DNA from 4 places in the Paenibacillus sanfengchensis genome. Region 3 is predicted to be linked to each of the others. Evidence: riboswitches for the same ligand, from Rfam matches in the RefSeq annotation. Region 3 holds a riboswitch; each other region holds the start of a gene.
The links. Region 3 has a riboswitch for cyclic di-AMP ahead of V4U84_RS16805 (potassium transporter TrkG). Riboswitches for the same ligand answer to the same signal wherever they lie in the genome.
Positions count from the first base shown of each region.

Region 1: another riboswitch for cyclic di-AMP. It lies ahead of V4U84_RS25485 (C40 family peptidase); the one in region 3 lies ahead of V4U84_RS16805 (potassium transporter TrkG).
Region 2: another riboswitch for cyclic di-AMP. It lies ahead of V4U84_RS15040 (hypothetical protein); the one in region 3 lies ahead of V4U84_RS16805 (potassium transporter TrkG).
Region 4: another riboswitch for cyclic di-AMP. It lies ahead of V4U84_RS23395 (TrkH family potassium uptake protein); the one in region 3 lies ahead of V4U84_RS16805 (potassium transporter TrkG).

Region 1 is NZ_JBAGJC010000022.1:45,171-49,189, forward strand. Features, by position in the region: gene V4U84_RS25475 (M1 family metallopeptidase) at 1-1,670, shown strand, start outside; gene V4U84_RS25480 (hypothetical protein) at 1,828-2,658, shown strand; cyclic di-AMP (ydaO/yuaA leader) riboswitch at 2,880-3,014, shown strand; gene V4U84_RS25485 (C40 family peptidase) at 3,017-3,508, shown strand; cyclic di-AMP (ydaO/yuaA leader) riboswitch at 3,751-3,888, shown strand; gene V4U84_RS25490 (C40 family peptidase) at 3,895-4,019, shown strand, end outside.
Region 2 is NZ_JBAGJC010000006.1:144,944-148,962, reverse strand. Features, by position in the region: gene V4U84_RS15055 (ABC transporter ATP-binding protein) at 1-893, shown strand, start outside; gene V4U84_RS15050 (OsmC family protein) at 916-1,335, shown strand; gene V4U84_RS15045 (hypothetical protein) at 1,473-1,910, opposite strand; gene V4U84_RS15040 (hypothetical protein) at 1,925-2,416, opposite strand; cyclic di-AMP (ydaO/yuaA leader) riboswitch at 2,564-2,735, opposite strand; cyclic di-AMP (ydaO/yuaA leader) riboswitch at 3,244-3,407, shown strand; gene V4U84_RS15035 (hypothetical protein) at 3,523-3,927, shown strand.
Region 3 is NZ_JBAGJC010000007.1:203,915-207,933, reverse strand. Features, by position in the region: gene V4U84_RS16810 (tandem-95 repeat protein) at 1-2,019, shown strand, start outside; gene V4U84_RS16805 (potassium transporter TrkG) at 2,028-2,453, opposite strand; cyclic di-AMP (ydaO/yuaA leader) riboswitch at 2,579-2,727, opposite strand; gene V4U84_RS16800 (cation:proton antiporter) at 2,799-4,019, opposite strand, start outside.
Region 4 is NZ_JBAGJC010000017.1:5,777-9,795, forward strand. Features, by position in the region: gene V4U84_RS23390 (CPBP family intramembrane glutamic endopeptidase) at 1-1,309, opposite strand, end outside; cyclic di-AMP (ydaO/yuaA leader) riboswitch at 1,595-1,754, shown strand; gene V4U84_RS23395 (TrkH family potassium uptake protein) at 1,834-3,168, shown strand; gene V4U84_RS23400 (potassium channel family protein) at 3,184-3,846, shown strand.

The DNA.
Region 1 (4,019 bases), on a different contig from region 3:
TGTATCCCAACGCCTTTGCCTCCGGGGAATCCACGTTTATGAAGGAATCCGGCGGGAAGCTGCGCGGGGACGTCATGCCCAAGGACGGATGGGGCGGCATGGAATTGACGGAGATCCGGACTACGGACGGCATTTCCCTGCTTCACCGCCTTCAGTACGTTCAGCCCGACGATGGAAATACGCATGACAAGACATTGGCCAAAATCCGTCTGCCCGTCACCGTGCGCGGAGGTGAAGACCTGACGCTGAAAATCAAATTTAAAGTGAAGCTGCCCAAGGTGTTTGCCCGCATGGGCACCGCCGGCGATTTTGTCATGGCGGGCCAATGGTTCCCCAAGGTCAGCGTATATGAGCCTGCCGGAACGCGTGGCCGCAAAAATGAGGGCTGGAACCTGCACCAATATCATGGAAAATCGGAATTCTACTCCGATTTCGGCATATATAGCGTCAGCATCAATGTGCCCGAAACGTACACGGTGGCCGCGACCGGATTCCAGACCAAGCCTGCGGTTCGAAAAGACGGCCGGAAGACGGTTCAATTCTATGCCGACGATGTCCACGATTTTGCCTGGTCGGCTTCCCCCCACTTCGTTTACGCCGAAGAGCCGTTTTCCTCGGCGGAAGTCCCGGGAGTCCGCATCAAGCTATACCTCGATCCGGCGCACAAGGATCTGAAGGAGCGGTATTTTTACGCGGCTAAAGTAGCCCTCTCCAACTTCAGCAAATGGTATGGGCGCTACCCGTACTCCACCCTGTCCGTCGTCGTTCCGCCCATCCAGGGCAACGGTGCCGGCGGCATGGAATATCCGACCTTGGTCACGGCCTTTGGCGCGGGGAGCGACTCTCCGGGTTACGACGAATTGGAGCGCACTGTGATTCATGAAGTAGCCCATCAGTTTTTTTATGGGATGGTGGCCAATAACGAGTTTGAAGAAGCCTGGCTTGACGAAGCCTTCGCCTCCTACGCGGAGGACAAATTGATGGAGCAGGAGTTCGGGATTGCGCCCAATCTGCCGCTGCAGGCCGCGCTTATCTCCTCCCCGGCCTCTTTGACACAAGCCTCCTGGAAGTTTGGTTCCGGCGATGCTTACGCCAAAAACGTATATTCCCGGGGCAAATTGATTCTGCTGGATATCGAGCGACAGGTCGGAGCCAAAGCCATGAAGCGGATTCTTTACAGTTACAGTCAAAAATACCGTTTCAAGCATCCGACGACCGCCGATTTCCAACGTGTCGTCGAGCAGTCCACCAGCCGCAGCTGGAAGGCTTATTTCAACCAGTATGTGTACGATGGTAAAATGGCCGACTTCTCGGTGGACCGTATCATAGTCAATCAAATCGCCAACAAGAACGGGGCGCCCCTGTATGAATCAAAGGTTACTTTAAGCCGTCGGGGCGGAAACGCCCCCAAAATTCCGCTTCTCTTCAGCTTCAAGGACGGACATACGGTCCGCAAAGTCTGGAACGGCGAAGGTGGAACCGTTCAGATGAAGCTGCAGTATAAAGAACCTTTGGACTGGGTGCAGGTCGATCCCGATTATTCGCTGGTTCTCGAGAACAAACACATCAACAATTACATGAGGGCCGAAATTGCCGAGCCAACCGGCACCCGGGCTACGCTTGGCGTCGTAAAACTGCTGGAAGCGCTGCTGGGGACGCTCGTCTGGTAGGGCTCACAAAACCAGGCCTATGCTTTCGAAGTAAGTTTTGTACGCAGCTATCTCTAAGATGTAACGCTCACAAAACCAGGCCTATGCTTTCGAAGTAAGTTTTGTACGCAGCTATCTCTAAGATGTAACGCTCACAAAACTTTTAGGAGGGAAAATAATGACCTACGTACGGAATGGATGGGGGCTTGTTCGAAGCCAATTTCCCTCTGTGATCATCCTGTTTCTGTACCAGCTGCTTTGGGGGTTGTTCTTCTACCGGCTAATTCACTCGGCCGTGATCGCCTTGCTGTCGCGGTATCCCGATCCCCCACCGAATGAGTTGAGCCAGGTTCTTTACTTGATCGAGGGACAAATCGAGCTCGGACGGAGCCCGGCGATCCACCAGTATTTGTGGATGCTGTTCGGCCTGATTGCCCTGCGTCTGCTGATGACCCCGTTGTTTCAAGCCGGTATTCTTTACGGCATGAAACCTCCGGAGGAGCAAGGGGCCGGGCTTCCGCTCTTCCGCGGCATGAAGGAATTCTGGAAGCCGGTCACTCTCTTTTTCCTGCTGGAGCTGATTCTGCTCGCCCTGCCGGGGTTATGGATCATCCCGAAGTTAGCGGCCCTCTGGCCTTGGCTCATCCCGGGGGGCGGCCGTCTGGGCCCCCTGCTGGCGATCATCGGGCTGCTTTTGGGGTGGGCGGCCTACGGCTGGCTCATTCGCCAGCTCCTATTGTTCTCCCAATTTGGCTATCTGTTCAAGACGGGAGTTTGGAACTCCCTTCTAATCAGCCTCAGACACCTGCTGCCCGGCATCGCCATCTCCCTCATCCTCGGCACGGCCGGAGCCGTCTTATTTCTCATCTGCGGGGCCTTCTCTTGGATCTGGACCGGGTTGGCCGCCATGGTTTTACAGCAAACCTATCCTTTTATCCGCAGCCTATTTCAAATTTGGAGTATATCCTCTCAATATGAACTCTGGCAGACCAAGTTACATAAAGGTTAAATTTTTTTCATCTTTGTCTATCCCTTGCACCACAAGGCCTCCGCGGAAAAGCGGGGGCTTTTCCCTGTGTTTTCGCCTCTGAATCTTGCTAAATAGCCGTTGCCAAAATATACTTGCCTTTGTTACAATAGCAACAGCACAATTCAGTAACGATTTTGTAATTATTTTTGTCACCTTGGCAGGAGAATCATGTCGGGTGTCGAATATGTAAGTAAATCGGATGTAAACTACAGCCGAATTCCCTTGGCGGGGAACGGGGGAACCACTTTGGGTGAATTGATCTCGCAAGAGAGGGATCATAGGGGACCTTCAACCGAATCCTTAAGCTAACCTCGTAGGCATTGGAAGGAGCATTTTCTTGAAGAAACAGTTGACCGCAGCAGCAGTAAGTCTGGCCATTCTTTTCTCCGTTGGCACTGGGAGCGCTTTCGCCGATTCCACGTTGGACGGCGTCATCGATACGGCCTTGGGAACGGAGTACTCTTCCGGCGGCACTACAACGTCCGGCTTCGATTGTTCCGGATTTACCATGTACGTCTTTTCGAAGATCGGTATTAAACTGCCCCATCAATCCGGTGCCCAATACAAGATGGGAACGGCCGTAGAGAAGGAAGAGCTGATTGCCGGCGATCTCGTGTTCTTCAACACTTCCGGTAAAGGCGTTTCTCATGTCGGCGTTTATGTTGGTGATGGCAAGTTTGCCCACGCATCTTCTTCCAAGGGCGTAGTCATCAGCAAACTGAGTGAGAAGTATTATGTACAGCGTTATGTCGGAGCGAAACGGATTCTGAGTACCGATAAGTACGAAGAAGTCACCACCGACTCCCAAGAGCATGACGATGTAGAATAATTCCGGCAAAGGCCCGCAGCGATTCTTTCGAGTCGTAGACTGCGGGTTTTTTCATGGCTGTTTGGGAAATCCCGTTTAGGAGAAATTACCCGTCTCTCCCCGGCATAAACAGGACAATAGAATTAAAATATCCGGCAACCCTAGAATAGCTTGCCAAAGCAAGTTAGGCTTGGTACAATAACCAAAGTAAATAGTAACAACTTTGTAAACATTGTTCGCCACGTCACAACTTTGGGTGCATTCAACTAGACTAGCCGAATTCCCGGCACCCGGGAAACGGGGGAACCATTTTGGGTGAATTGATTACCGATACATAGGAATCATAGGGAACCTTCAACCGAATCCTCAAGCTAACCTCGCAGGCATTGGAAGGAGAACTTTACATCATGAGAAAGACATTTGCAGCAGCAGCGACAAGTTTGGCGATTCTGTTCACCTTGGGGACAGGGAGCGTATCGGCCGAAGACACGACCTTGAACAGCGTGGTTAACTCTGTTTACGGAACGCCTTA
Region 2 (4,019 bases), on a different contig from region 3:
GCGCTGCCAAATCCCTCGACGGCGTATCCTTTGCGATTGAAAAAGGCGAGACGTTCGCCATCGTAGGGGAGTCGGGTTCGGGAAAAACCACCTTGGGCAAAACCGTGCTTAGATTAATAGAGCCTACTTCCGGAAGCATCCTGTTCGACGGGACGGATATTACGCAGCTCGGTACGGAGTCGATGAGAAAGCTCAAGACCGATATGCAAATGGTATTTCAGGACCCGTTCGGCTCCCTTGATCCGAAATGGACCGTTCGTCGTATTTTGGAGGAGCCGCTGCGTACCCATTTTAAATTACCGCCAGAAGAGCTCGTGAAAAAGGTGGACGATATTCTCGAGGTGGTAGGGCTGACGGCAAAACATGCCTCGAGATATCCGCACGAACTGTCGGGCGGTCAGCGGCAGAGAGTGGGGATCGCTCGGGCGCTGATTCTTGAACCTAAATTTATCGTTTTCGATGAACCGGTGTCGGCGCTGGATGTATCGATACAAGCCCAGGTTCTGACCTTGCTGGAGGATCTGCAGAGCCGCCTGTCGCTTACCTATCTGTTCATTTCCCATGACTTGTCGGTTGTCCGGTACATTAGCGATCAGGTCGGGGTTATGTATCTGGGCAAAATGATGGAGATTGGCCCCTCGGAAGAGCTGTTCACGAATCCGCTTCATCCCTATACAAAGGCGCTGATTTCGGCTATTCCCGAGCCGGATATGGACAAGCGAAGGGAGCGGATTGTTCTGTCCGGAGAGGTGCCGAGTCCGCGCAAACCGCCTTCAGGCTGCGTTTTTCATACCCGTTGTCCTCACGCTATGCCAGAGTGCGGCAACGTTCAGCCAGAATGGCAAAAAGTATCCGAAAATCGTTATACAGCTTGTCATTTATATCATAAATAGAAAAAGAAGGTAGGTTAACAACATGCAAGTAACGACAACTTGGCAGGGGAAAAAGTTTTTTCAAGCAGAGGGTCCTTCCGGCTACAAAGTGAATATGGACGCAACTCCGCAATGGGGAGGAGAGGGCAACGGCGCTTCGCCCGTGGAGGTATTATTGGCAAGCTTGGCGGGGTGTATTGGCATTGATGTAACGATGATTCTGGAGAACTTCCTGTCTTCTATTGAAAAGATTGAGATTGTAACGAACGGAGTCCGCAAGGAAGAGCCCCCCAAAGGATTTGCCTCGATCGAGCTGATCTTTAAGGTAGACGGCGATATTCCCGATTACCGGATTTGGAAGGCCATTGAACTCGGGACTTCGAAATATTGTTCCGTATCGGACTCGTTAAATGCGACGATTACACACAGACTCATTCTGAATGGCGTGGAAGTGTTTAAATAAGAACGACGGAAATGGAGGATACTCATAGTCTGGACACTTAGAAAAAAAGTGCCGGGACTGTGGGTATCTTTTTGTCTACTGATGAGAGCATCGGAGTCATATATGATGGTTGGAGCGAAAGCGATTCTGGGTTTTTCTTATAATATCGAAAAATACGCTATAGATTCATGAATCAACTGTGCTGCGTTCCACGGGCGGTTGCTGAAGAGGCTTCTCTTATATTCGGCTCCGGCCGCTGCTTTGAGGCGGGACTGCCTGGACAGAGCGGTGTCCAGCAAGGCGGATCGGACCAATGCCAGTTGTCCCGGGAGCCATTCCGAGCCTTTGGAACGAACAATTTCCAAGGCTTCTTCTACCGATTGGTTTCGGATGGACCGCAAAAAATCCCCCCATTTAATCAAGTCGAACCCTTTGCCGTCCGTAGAGACAGGACAAGCGCCGAAACCGCTGCAGTCTCCGCAGGAAAGTTTCAGGATGCAATACCAGCATTCTTGGGAGCCCCGGGCGGCAATAACAAAAGATGGAGGTCCACTAAAGGCGAACAGTTCAATTCGCGTTAGTCTATTGTTATTCATCTCCGTAACCCTCCTCAACCGTTCAACCAATTAAAATCGACATGATGCATGTTCTCAGCCTTGTGAATATAGCTTCGGATTTCCGTTTCGTTTTCGCAAACGGCAGAATGCTCCAGCCATACGGCGTATTTTGTTTTGTGAACAAAGGTTAAATGAGCGGGAAACGACGCTTGCAATTTCAGCACATACCAGCCCGGAGGTATCCGGAGCCAAGGTTTTCGAAAAGCTGCCAGAAGCGGAAGGCGCAAGCGCGCCGACCAATCTTGTTCCTGCTGTTGTTTCCTGAATTCCCGGTAGATCTCGTGCAAAACCTCTATATCCGTGCATTCTTGACAGGGTGCCGGTGCGCCGAACTGGCGGAATATCCCGATCTTGTTGTCGCCGAAACCATAACCTACGATAAATCTTTGCCCGTGTTCTTCATACCAGAACGCTCCAAAATACAGGTAACGCAAGCTAACCGGGTCCAGAAGATTCCGATGCGATCCCCAATAATAAGTCCTCATGTCGATCCTCATCCTCCCATAGGGTTAAAATGTTTAAAAGCTCGTTTGTCCGCATGCTTACAACAAAAAAACCGCCGACAGAGAATAAACCCCTGCAGCGGTTTGTGCGGACGGGCAAAATGCCCCGACGCAAAAGCACGGAAATCAAGGTTCTCTCTGCTGCGCTTACGAGGTTAGCTGTCGGATTCGGGCGGTGAGAGTCGCCCTACCTTACGAGACCGATAACGTCTCACTTCGGATTCACCCCAAGTTGGACCGAATTTGCGGTCCGATGGTTCCCCCGCTTCCCGCCATAACGGGAATTCAGCGTTCATACAAGTCGAAGAATTCACGGTTCTAACTATAATTCAGGTCCGTATAAAAAAGGGGTAAATAAACCGCCCACGGGTGTAAAAAAACCGTAAAAATGATGAAAAGCCTTGTAAACATGAGTATTTGCGAGGAAAAAAAAGAGTTTCCATTTTGATAACGCTGCCTTTATCCTAGAACTCCTTATTTCAGTGGATACTCATGCTACAGCGTTTTACAATCATTTTGTCAAGGAGTAAGATACGGTCCATGAATTGAATTGCTATTCGATTCTAATGGAGCTGCCGATCCAAAACGGGGAGTCAACGGACCGAAGCTTGTGTGGGAGCAAGCCGATCGGAACCGGGAACGAAATCGTTCGTTCACGACTCGATCAGCGAAGACGGGCGTCTCTCACCGCCTGTAAATGTCAGCTAACCCGTAGATAAAGGATCGTGTGCTATTGAGGGAGAGGATGAATCAATCGGTTATTCATAGTTTTTTCTGCCACAGTCTCGGAAAACTGTGACTTACAATAATCTTTTAAAACGCTGAATCCTTGGAAGACTCAAGGAACGGGGGAACCAACGAAACCGCGCTCGGTTTCATGGGGTGAATCACTCGGCACTCTCAAATGCCTGGTGTAGGGCGACTCTCACGCCCGAATCCGACAGCTAACCTCGTAAGCGTATGGAGAGGCAACATTTTGTCGCGGGCCGATCAGGACGAAAGCGTCATGAGCGAGAAGCCGCGGAAAAGGTTCCTCTTTTCCAAGGCTTCTTTTTGTTGCCTTTTTCCTTGATTCGGAGGAGGAGCGCATGGAGAAAAGCCGTATTTTAGTGGCCGCTTCGAATAAAGCGGGGAGAAACTTCATTCGGTTGCTTATGTACCAAAAAATTCCGGTAGCAGCCTTAACCAATAACAAAAGGGAAGAAAAGCTGCTGAGGGAAATCGGAGTGAATGAGATTTTGCGTGTAAGTACTACCCGTAATAAGGTGGGTGAGATACCTGTATTTCCGATCGGGCGAGTTTTCATTTTTGAGTCCAGTCTACCGCTGAGCTGCCAGTATTTACAGTTTGTTGCCCGGTTTTCCAGCAAGGCGATAACTGTTGTGACGACCATGTGGCATCCCGAGGCGATTTATAAAAAACTCGGTGCTTCCTATGTGATATACACAAAAAACGGGGAAGTCGGGTTTCTACTCAGCGATCTGACTGATTAATTATTTGGAGGAGTGTCGTAATGCTGGATATTTGGATGGGACTAACGTTAGCCGCAGCCTTCGCGCTTGTGATCGGATTTGTCGTTTGGTGC
Region 3 (4,019 bases):
GATGAAGATCAGCCGTTTATTACATTGGCCGGCGAACCGTTAATGTATCTGTTGAAGGGTGAGCCATATGTAGAACCCGGCTATTCCGCCGAAGACGAAGTCGACGGTGATTTGACGGAGCGGGTTACCGTAACGGGGGATGTTTACTCCGGCGAAATCGGACCTTATATTCTCCGATACAATGTAGAGGATAATAGTGGAAATGCCGCCCCGGAAACCACCCGGACGGTCCAGGTCGTATCCGGCGAGTTGGTGGATTTGTCGATCGGTTCCGCAACCTTGACCCCTTTGTTCGAACCCGGCGTTACGTCTTATTTCGCCGAAGTTCCCGGTGGCACAAGCTCCGTCACTGTTTCGGCTCAAACGGAAGATCCGGCGGCAACCGTGACGATTAACGGAATGACAGGAACTTCAAGAAGCTTGTCCCTGGCCATCGGGAGCAATCCGGTGACCCTCATTGTCACGGCCCCAGGCGGAGCTATTAAAATATATGACTTGGATATTACGCGAGCGGCCATGCCAAACAACCCGGAGCCGATTCCTGATACGAAACCGGATCCGGTTCCGACGCCGGGACCAAGGCCAGATTCAGGTTCCGGTTCGAATCCGTCCTCGGATTCAGATTCGAACTCAAATTCCAATCCCCCGGGCGCACTTACTCCGACAAGTCCCTCCCCGGCAATCCGTCAGGCCAAGGTAATGGCAGGGGAGAGAGAAGAGAATGTTGCGCGGGTCGAAATTACCCGTACCCTGAAGAACGGGGTTGCCGTAGACTCGGTGACATTCGGAAAATCAAAGGCTGACGAAATCGTGGCGAAAGCCGCAGCCACCGGCGCCGGCATGGCAAGAATCGTCGTCGACGACATCCCCGGCCAGCCTGCCGATGAAGTCAATGTCAGTATTTCCAAGGAAGCTCTTTTGAAGCTTAAAGAGGGGAATTTGGGGCTCGCCATCGAGGCGGGCGGTGCCAAGATCAGTTTGCCTATAGATTCGTTAGGCCAACTGAACGATGATGGAAAAGACCTTTATTTCCGGGTCGTCCCGATTCGTAAACCGTCCGAAACCGAGACGGTTCAAGATCGGGTAGAGTCGGCACAGGAGTTTCGGGAGTACGCCATGGGCCGGAACGCGCGTGCCGTCGGTCAACCGATGACGATCGAAACGAATTACACAAATCGGGCTACGAAAGTCATGTTTCCGTTGACGGGCATTGATCTTCCTGAGGATGCCCAGGATCGCAAGAACTTCTTAAACGGTTTGGCGGTGTTCATCGAACACAGCGACGGAGAGAAAGAGCTCGAGTTCGGACAGCCGGTTTACGATGAAACAGGGCATCCGATCGGCATTGAAATCGACGTCCGGAAATTCAGCACATTCACGATTATTTCTACGGAAGCGGACTACAAAACCTATTTACGGTATATCTCCGGTTATCCGGACGGGAAATTCCACCCTGCCGAATCCGTTACGCGCGCCGAGATGGCCAGGTTGATCGCCATTCAAACAGAATTCAGCGAAGGCGCCGGTGTAAATCCGTACTCCGATCTGGCGGCGTCGCATTGGGCCGCGAAAGCGGTTCTCCAACTGACCGGTGCGGGCATTCTTTCCGGCGATCTGAGCGGGCGGTTCCGCCCGGAGGCTGGAGTGACCCGCGCGGAAATGGCGGTCATTGCGTCCAGACTGCAAGGACTTGAGCTTACCAATACAAGTGAAGCGTTTACCGATACCCAAGGCCATTGGGCGGCCGGCGCCATTAACGCGGTACGTGAGGCGGGATACATGCTCGGATACGAGGATGGTTCATTCCGTCCGAACCAGACGATGTCACGCGCGGAAGCCATCGTTGTACTGAACCGGCTGTTCGATCGCCCGCTGCTGGATCGCCGGGCGATCGGCGAGTCCAGTTGGTCCGATGTCCATCCAGCGAGCTGGGCGGCGCCCGATATCGAATCGGCCTCCCGGAACCTGCGAGTGCATAAGAACGGCAGCGTGGAGATCGCTGCCGGAGATGAGCAGTAAATAGCCAGTTAAGAAGCTAAACAAAAGCCAACCGGTATACCAAATACCGGTTGGCTTTCTTTTGTAAGATAGACGAATACCCAGGGAAGGGATACTATAGAAAAAACGCACCGCCCGCCAATCTGAATCAAGACCATAATGACGATTTGCCCAAAAAGCGAATAGACACTACCGGTATCCACCACGATTAGGCCGTTCACACATATCGCCGAGGTGGCTGTAAATAAAGCATTCAGGAGTCCGACGGATTTCCCAGTGGAGGAAGAATGGGGAAGCGTCAGCAAGGCCGTGCCCATCCAAATTAAAATGAAAAAAACGATCATAATGAGTTGGGGAGGCGTCGTGTTCTTTTTTAGCCTGTTTATAAGGGACTCTGCTTTTAAAAAAGCGGAATGCTGTGGATTATCACTCACATTCTCCAGTTGCTTGTTCACCGGATCCACTCCGTTCTGTTGGGATAAATAAAAAATTTTTATCAAGCATTAGAAAAGCCCGGAGGCAGAGACATTCTGCCACCAGGCTCGGTTTTTCGAAGCATGGACTAGACTAAGTTACAAACATGTTCTCTCCCAAGACGCTGACGAGGTTAGCTGTCGGATTCGGGATTGAGAGTTCCCGTTCTTCCTTTCCCAGAAAGAATTCACCCCTTGAAACGGCCAATGGCCGTGGTTCCCCCGCTCCCCTAAGGGGATTAAGCGATAAGTTTATGAAATTATCGTAATTAATCTTATGTTAAATAGCTCTAAAAGTAGATATGAAGGTTCGATTTAAAGTCGCTCTTAATTCTTATCCATGCCTGTTTCTATCGGTCCTTTAGCTAACCCCAGTCTTTTTACCAAAGGCTTAATACTCAGCCCTTGCGCAAGTAGTGAGAACATCACAACACTGAAGGTCAGCACCAGGATTTCGTCGCGTCCTTCGAAGCTCGGGGGCAGGCTCAGTGCGAGGGCAATCGACAAGCTGCCTTTTAATCCACCCCAATTTAGAATTAACTTCCAGGAAGAGGGGAAGGTTTTCAGAGAGTAGAGACTTGTATAAACGGCCAACGTTCTGCCCACTAGAACAATAAGAATGGCCGCGCCGATTAAGGCCCACTTGTCCGTAAAATCAATATGCTTGATTTCAAGTCCGATCATGAGGAAAATCAGTGAATTGGCCACTAACGTAATCACGTCCCAAAACGAGTTGATATTCGTCTTTGTTGTTTCGGACATGCCAATGCGCGCCCCGTAACTGCCGAAGATCAGCCCGCCTACGACAACGGCGATCACGCCGGACACATGAAAATGCTCGGCAATAAAGAAACTTCCAAAAAAGAGGAGCATGGAAAAGGCGATCTCCAACGGATAATCATCGTAAAAGCGAATGAGCTGGGAAAAAAGATATCCCAAAATGCCGCCAACCGCGATACCGCCTAGGCTGAACTTCAGAAAAAGCAAGACACCGCTGCCAACCCCTCCCCAGCCCATTTCCATATAGGTGAGCAAATATATGGAGGAAATCTGGAATAATACGACGGCAATTCCGTCATTAAAAAGTGATTCTCCTTCAATAATGGTGACAACTTTCTTGGGTACTCCCAAAGACTTGAAGATGGAGATGACGCTGATCGGATCCGTAGCGCTCATGAGCGCCGCGAATGTGAAGGCGACAACGATCGGCAGCCCCGTCAAACCATACATGGCAAAGGCGATTAGGAGAAAGGAAAGCAGAGTGCCTCCGAACGCAAGGGCAATGACCGGTTTGCTCTGTTCCCGCAGATGCGAGAAAGGGAGTTTTAATGTGGCGTCGCCCAGCAGGATAGGAAGGAACAGGGAGATGATAATCGCCTGAAACACATTAGATTGGGTAATGAACGATTCGGCTTGATCCAGGACTGGTATATGTATCAAACCGAGAAGTAAGCCTACTATAACTAACGCTATGGAGTAAGGTTGATTCATTTTTTTGGCGAATGCGATTACCCCCATCGAAATGGCCAGTAAAATCAAGAGTTGAAC
Region 4 (4,019 bases), on a different contig from region 3:
ACATTTTTTTCAGCATCGGGATTCCGAACAGCCGGTAGACGGCCTCTTCCCCAATTCCAGCTACCCAGGCCAGCAGCGGGAGGAGTGCCGGATAGAGCATATTATAAGGCGACTGGGTGGCATCGGTCGTGGACCATGTATGAATCGTGCGTTCAAGAATGAAGAAGATGACCGATTGCACGCCGAGCAGGATCAACGCCCAGGCATAGCCGTCCGCCATGGATGACAGCACATGCCGCCCATATCCGCGTTCTTTGGCCCGGGCCCACAGGTTGATTCCCTGCTTGCGCCAGAGTCCGTCACCGCCGACGAGAGAGAAGTAGATCGACGCGGCCAGAATCAGCGTGACGAGCCCTTGAACAACGAGTCCGAATATCAGGAGCGCACCGTCAACGCCTTCCGATTCCAGGAACGGCAGCATATTCAAAGCCGAGCCCATCGAGATCAGAAAATAGACAGAAGCGAGCACGATCCCGCGTTTGAATGAAGTATAGGCTCGCGTTAGGGCGCTGTATACAATGGCAAGAATTCCGAGTACGAACGTGAACAAGGCATAGCCCGCATAAGTTAGCCAATTGGCGATGGTCGTCTGCCGTTTCACATAGTTGGTATGGTTTTGCGGTACCTCAAAATAGCTGGTGATTTCCGCAACTTGCCGATCTTTAAAGCTGATATCCATTTGGGCCCGGGCGTCGCCGATTTTGTAATCGTTAAATGTTAACCGGAGCCCGGAGGCGGTTTCGTCTACCGCAGGAGCGCCTTGCTCGCCGTACCCGAGCGCCTTCAGATAGGGCTGGGCCAGCTCGACTTTTTCGTCCAGGCCAAGCAAGAGTCCCTCGCTGCTTTCCAGCTCATTTGGCGGGGCGAGGAAGTCGGTTTTCGGAATCTTTTTAAATCCGACCGCCTTTCCCGTCGTCATATGTATGTCGATAGTAACCCCGTCCCACCCTTCGTCGGACAGGCCGAAATAAACGCGGAACACATCATAAGGAAACTGCTTGTCATATTTCTCCAGGTAATCCTTCATTAACTTCTCTTTGGTCAAATAACCGTAAACGTCGGCCCGGGTCTGATAAGTGACGATGACTTCTTCTCCGGGAGAAACCCCGAGTTCGTCCTGCGCAAACTTAAGGGCGGCCGCTTTGGCCTGGTCCTTGGTGAGCACCTGCGCCGATTGTTCCAGCTGCAGGGTTTCGGAGGCCGTTGAAGGGTAGATTTGGAGAAGAACAAACAAAATCAATCCCAGGGCGGCAAGCCCCCACAAGGTTCCGTTCTTCATCCGGCGCCGCGGTTTTAGGTCGGAATACATGTCAAAACTCCTTTTTGATTTTTTGGAATCCGTATGATTTTGACAAATCGATGTCACAGTAAAAGATAACACAGGGGGCGGCGCTTCGCCACAGATGGAGGAGAAAATGTGAAAATGCGCAATAACGTTGGGAAAGCAAAGCATGGCTTAGATAAAGGGATACCATAAAGCTTGTTTCCTCCCTTTTCGGCGTTTATCGCATAATTTCATCGAAATATCACTTTGTAGTGCGGCCGAATAAGGCTTATAATCCTTTTGACGAAAATGCAATGAAAATAATGAAACTTCATAAATTGGCCGAATTTCTTTTGAAAACGGGGGAACCGATCTTTAGGGGTGAATTTCGCTTCCGGCAAGCATTCTCGCTTGTTGCGACGGCGAATAGGGCAGACCTAGCAAGCCCGAATCCGTCAGCTAACCTCGTAGGCCTTTGCTGCAGGGACCAATCAAAAGGCATTGGATTTCCAGTGCTTTTTTTTTCTTTTGTACTTTTTTGTCCAATATACAAAATGAGGTGAACCGCCTTGCTTTCCAAATGGTTTAAATTCTCCCCGCCGCAGGTTCTGGTGCTGGGATTCGCGGCCATTATCCTGCTCGGGTCTTTTCTGCTGATGCTTCCGGTTTCCAGTACAACCGGAGAATCGCTTCCCTGGATCGATGCGCTGTTTACCGCGACCTCGGCAACTTGTGTAACCGGACTTGTGGTGGTGGATACGGGCACTTATTTTTCCACGTTCGGACAGGTAGTCATTATGTTGCTGATTCAGGTCGGGGGCCTGGGGTTTATGACGATGGCCACGCTGTTCTCTCTCGTGTTGAAGCGGAAAATCTCGCTAAAGGACCGTCTGTTGCTTCAGGAGGCGATGAACCAGAATACGATGGAGGGCATCGTCCGGCTGATTCGCAAAGTCCTGCTTTACTCGCTGATCATTGAGTCCGGCGCTGCTCTTGTGTTTGCGATTCGCTGGTCCTTCGATATGCCGCTCGGCCGGGCGATTTATTACGGGATTTTTCACGGCGTCTCCATGTTCAACAATGCCGGATTTGATCTGTTCGGGGAATACCGGAGCCTGACCCAATATGTTAGCGACCCGGTCGTCAACTTCGTCGCGATGTTTCTTATCGTGTCGGGGGGAATCGGGTTTATCGTTGTATCGGATTTGATCGAGTTCCGGAAGCGCCGCAAGTTCTCGCTGCATACCAAAGTGGTGCTTTCGATGACCACCGCTTTGATTTTGGTGGGGGCTCTGGTGATATTCATTTTTGAATTTACCAACCCCAAGACGCTTGAGCCGCTGGGATGGGACGGGAAGTTTTTGGCTTCCTTCTTCCAGTCGGTGACGCCGAGAACGGCGGGAGCCAATACGCTGGATATCGGGGCGCTGCGGCAGGCCACCCAGTTTTTTATCATTATTCTGATGTTTATCGGCGCCTCGCCCAGCTCGACGGGGGGCGGCATCAAGACGACGACATTCACGATTCTTGTGGGTGCCGTGATTTCCATGATCCGGGGGCGGTCGGATCTCGTGCTGTTCCGGTACCGGCTGGCCCAAGAGCGTATTTTCAAGGCGGTTACGATCACTATGCTGGCGCTTTTTCTCGTCGTCGCTGTGGCGATGGTGCTGTCCACGACGGAGGACGCCAGCTTTCTGAGCATCCTGTTTGAAGCGACTTCCGCGTTCGGAACGGTCGGCTTGACGATGGGACTGACCGGCAAACTGACCGTCATGGGGAAAATCATTATCAGCTTTACCATGTTCGCCGGGCGGCTCGGGCCGCTCACCCTGGCTTATGCGCTGGGACCACAGCAGGGTAAAGAATTATACAGGCATCCTGAGGGCAAAATGATTATCGGATAAGGGGAAAAGGACAAGATGAAGACACAGCAGTTTGTCGTGATCGGATTGGGGCGCTTCGGTTCCAGTCTGGCACTGGAGCTGATGGAACTCGGTTACGAAGTATTGGGCGTGGACCGCAACGAGGACGTCGTTGAAGAGTGGAGCCATTTGCTCACGCATGCCGTGGTAGCAGACGCGACCGATGAGGAGGTGCTTAAGTCCCTCGGCGTACGGAACTTCGATTGCGGAATTGTCGCCATCGGTAACGACATTCAGATGAGCATTTTGAGCGCGATTCTTCTGAAGGATCTGGGCATCAAGACGGTAGTGGCCAAAGCGATTTCGGTTCTACACGGCCGCGCATTGGAGAAACTGGGGGTTGACCGGGTGATTTTTCCGGAGCGGGACATGGGGATTCGCGTGGCCCATCAGCTTGTGACCCCCAATTTGCTCGATTATCTCGAGTTGTCCAAAGAATTCAGCATCGTGGAGTTGAAGGTGCCAACGTGTCTGAACGGTAAAAATGTGGGCGATTTGAACCCGCGCGCCCGCTTCGGCTGCAGCATCGTGGCGATCCATCGGGAGAATGGCATTATCATCGCCCCGACGGCAATGGATCATTTGGTCGCCGGCGATATTATGGTGATTATCGGCGCCAACAAGAACATCGAGGAATTCGAAGCTATCATAAATGATTAATCTCCCCTTTATTTAAGAAAATAAGGCTATATAAGTTGAACGATTGATTCCGTGTAAAGGGCTCCTTTTACACGCTTGGCCTGCAACTGATGGTTTGGTTCAGATTAACGGGAATTCTTCCCGTTAATTTGGTGCGTATGCGGCGTCAGAGGTGATTTAGCTAGAAAACCTCC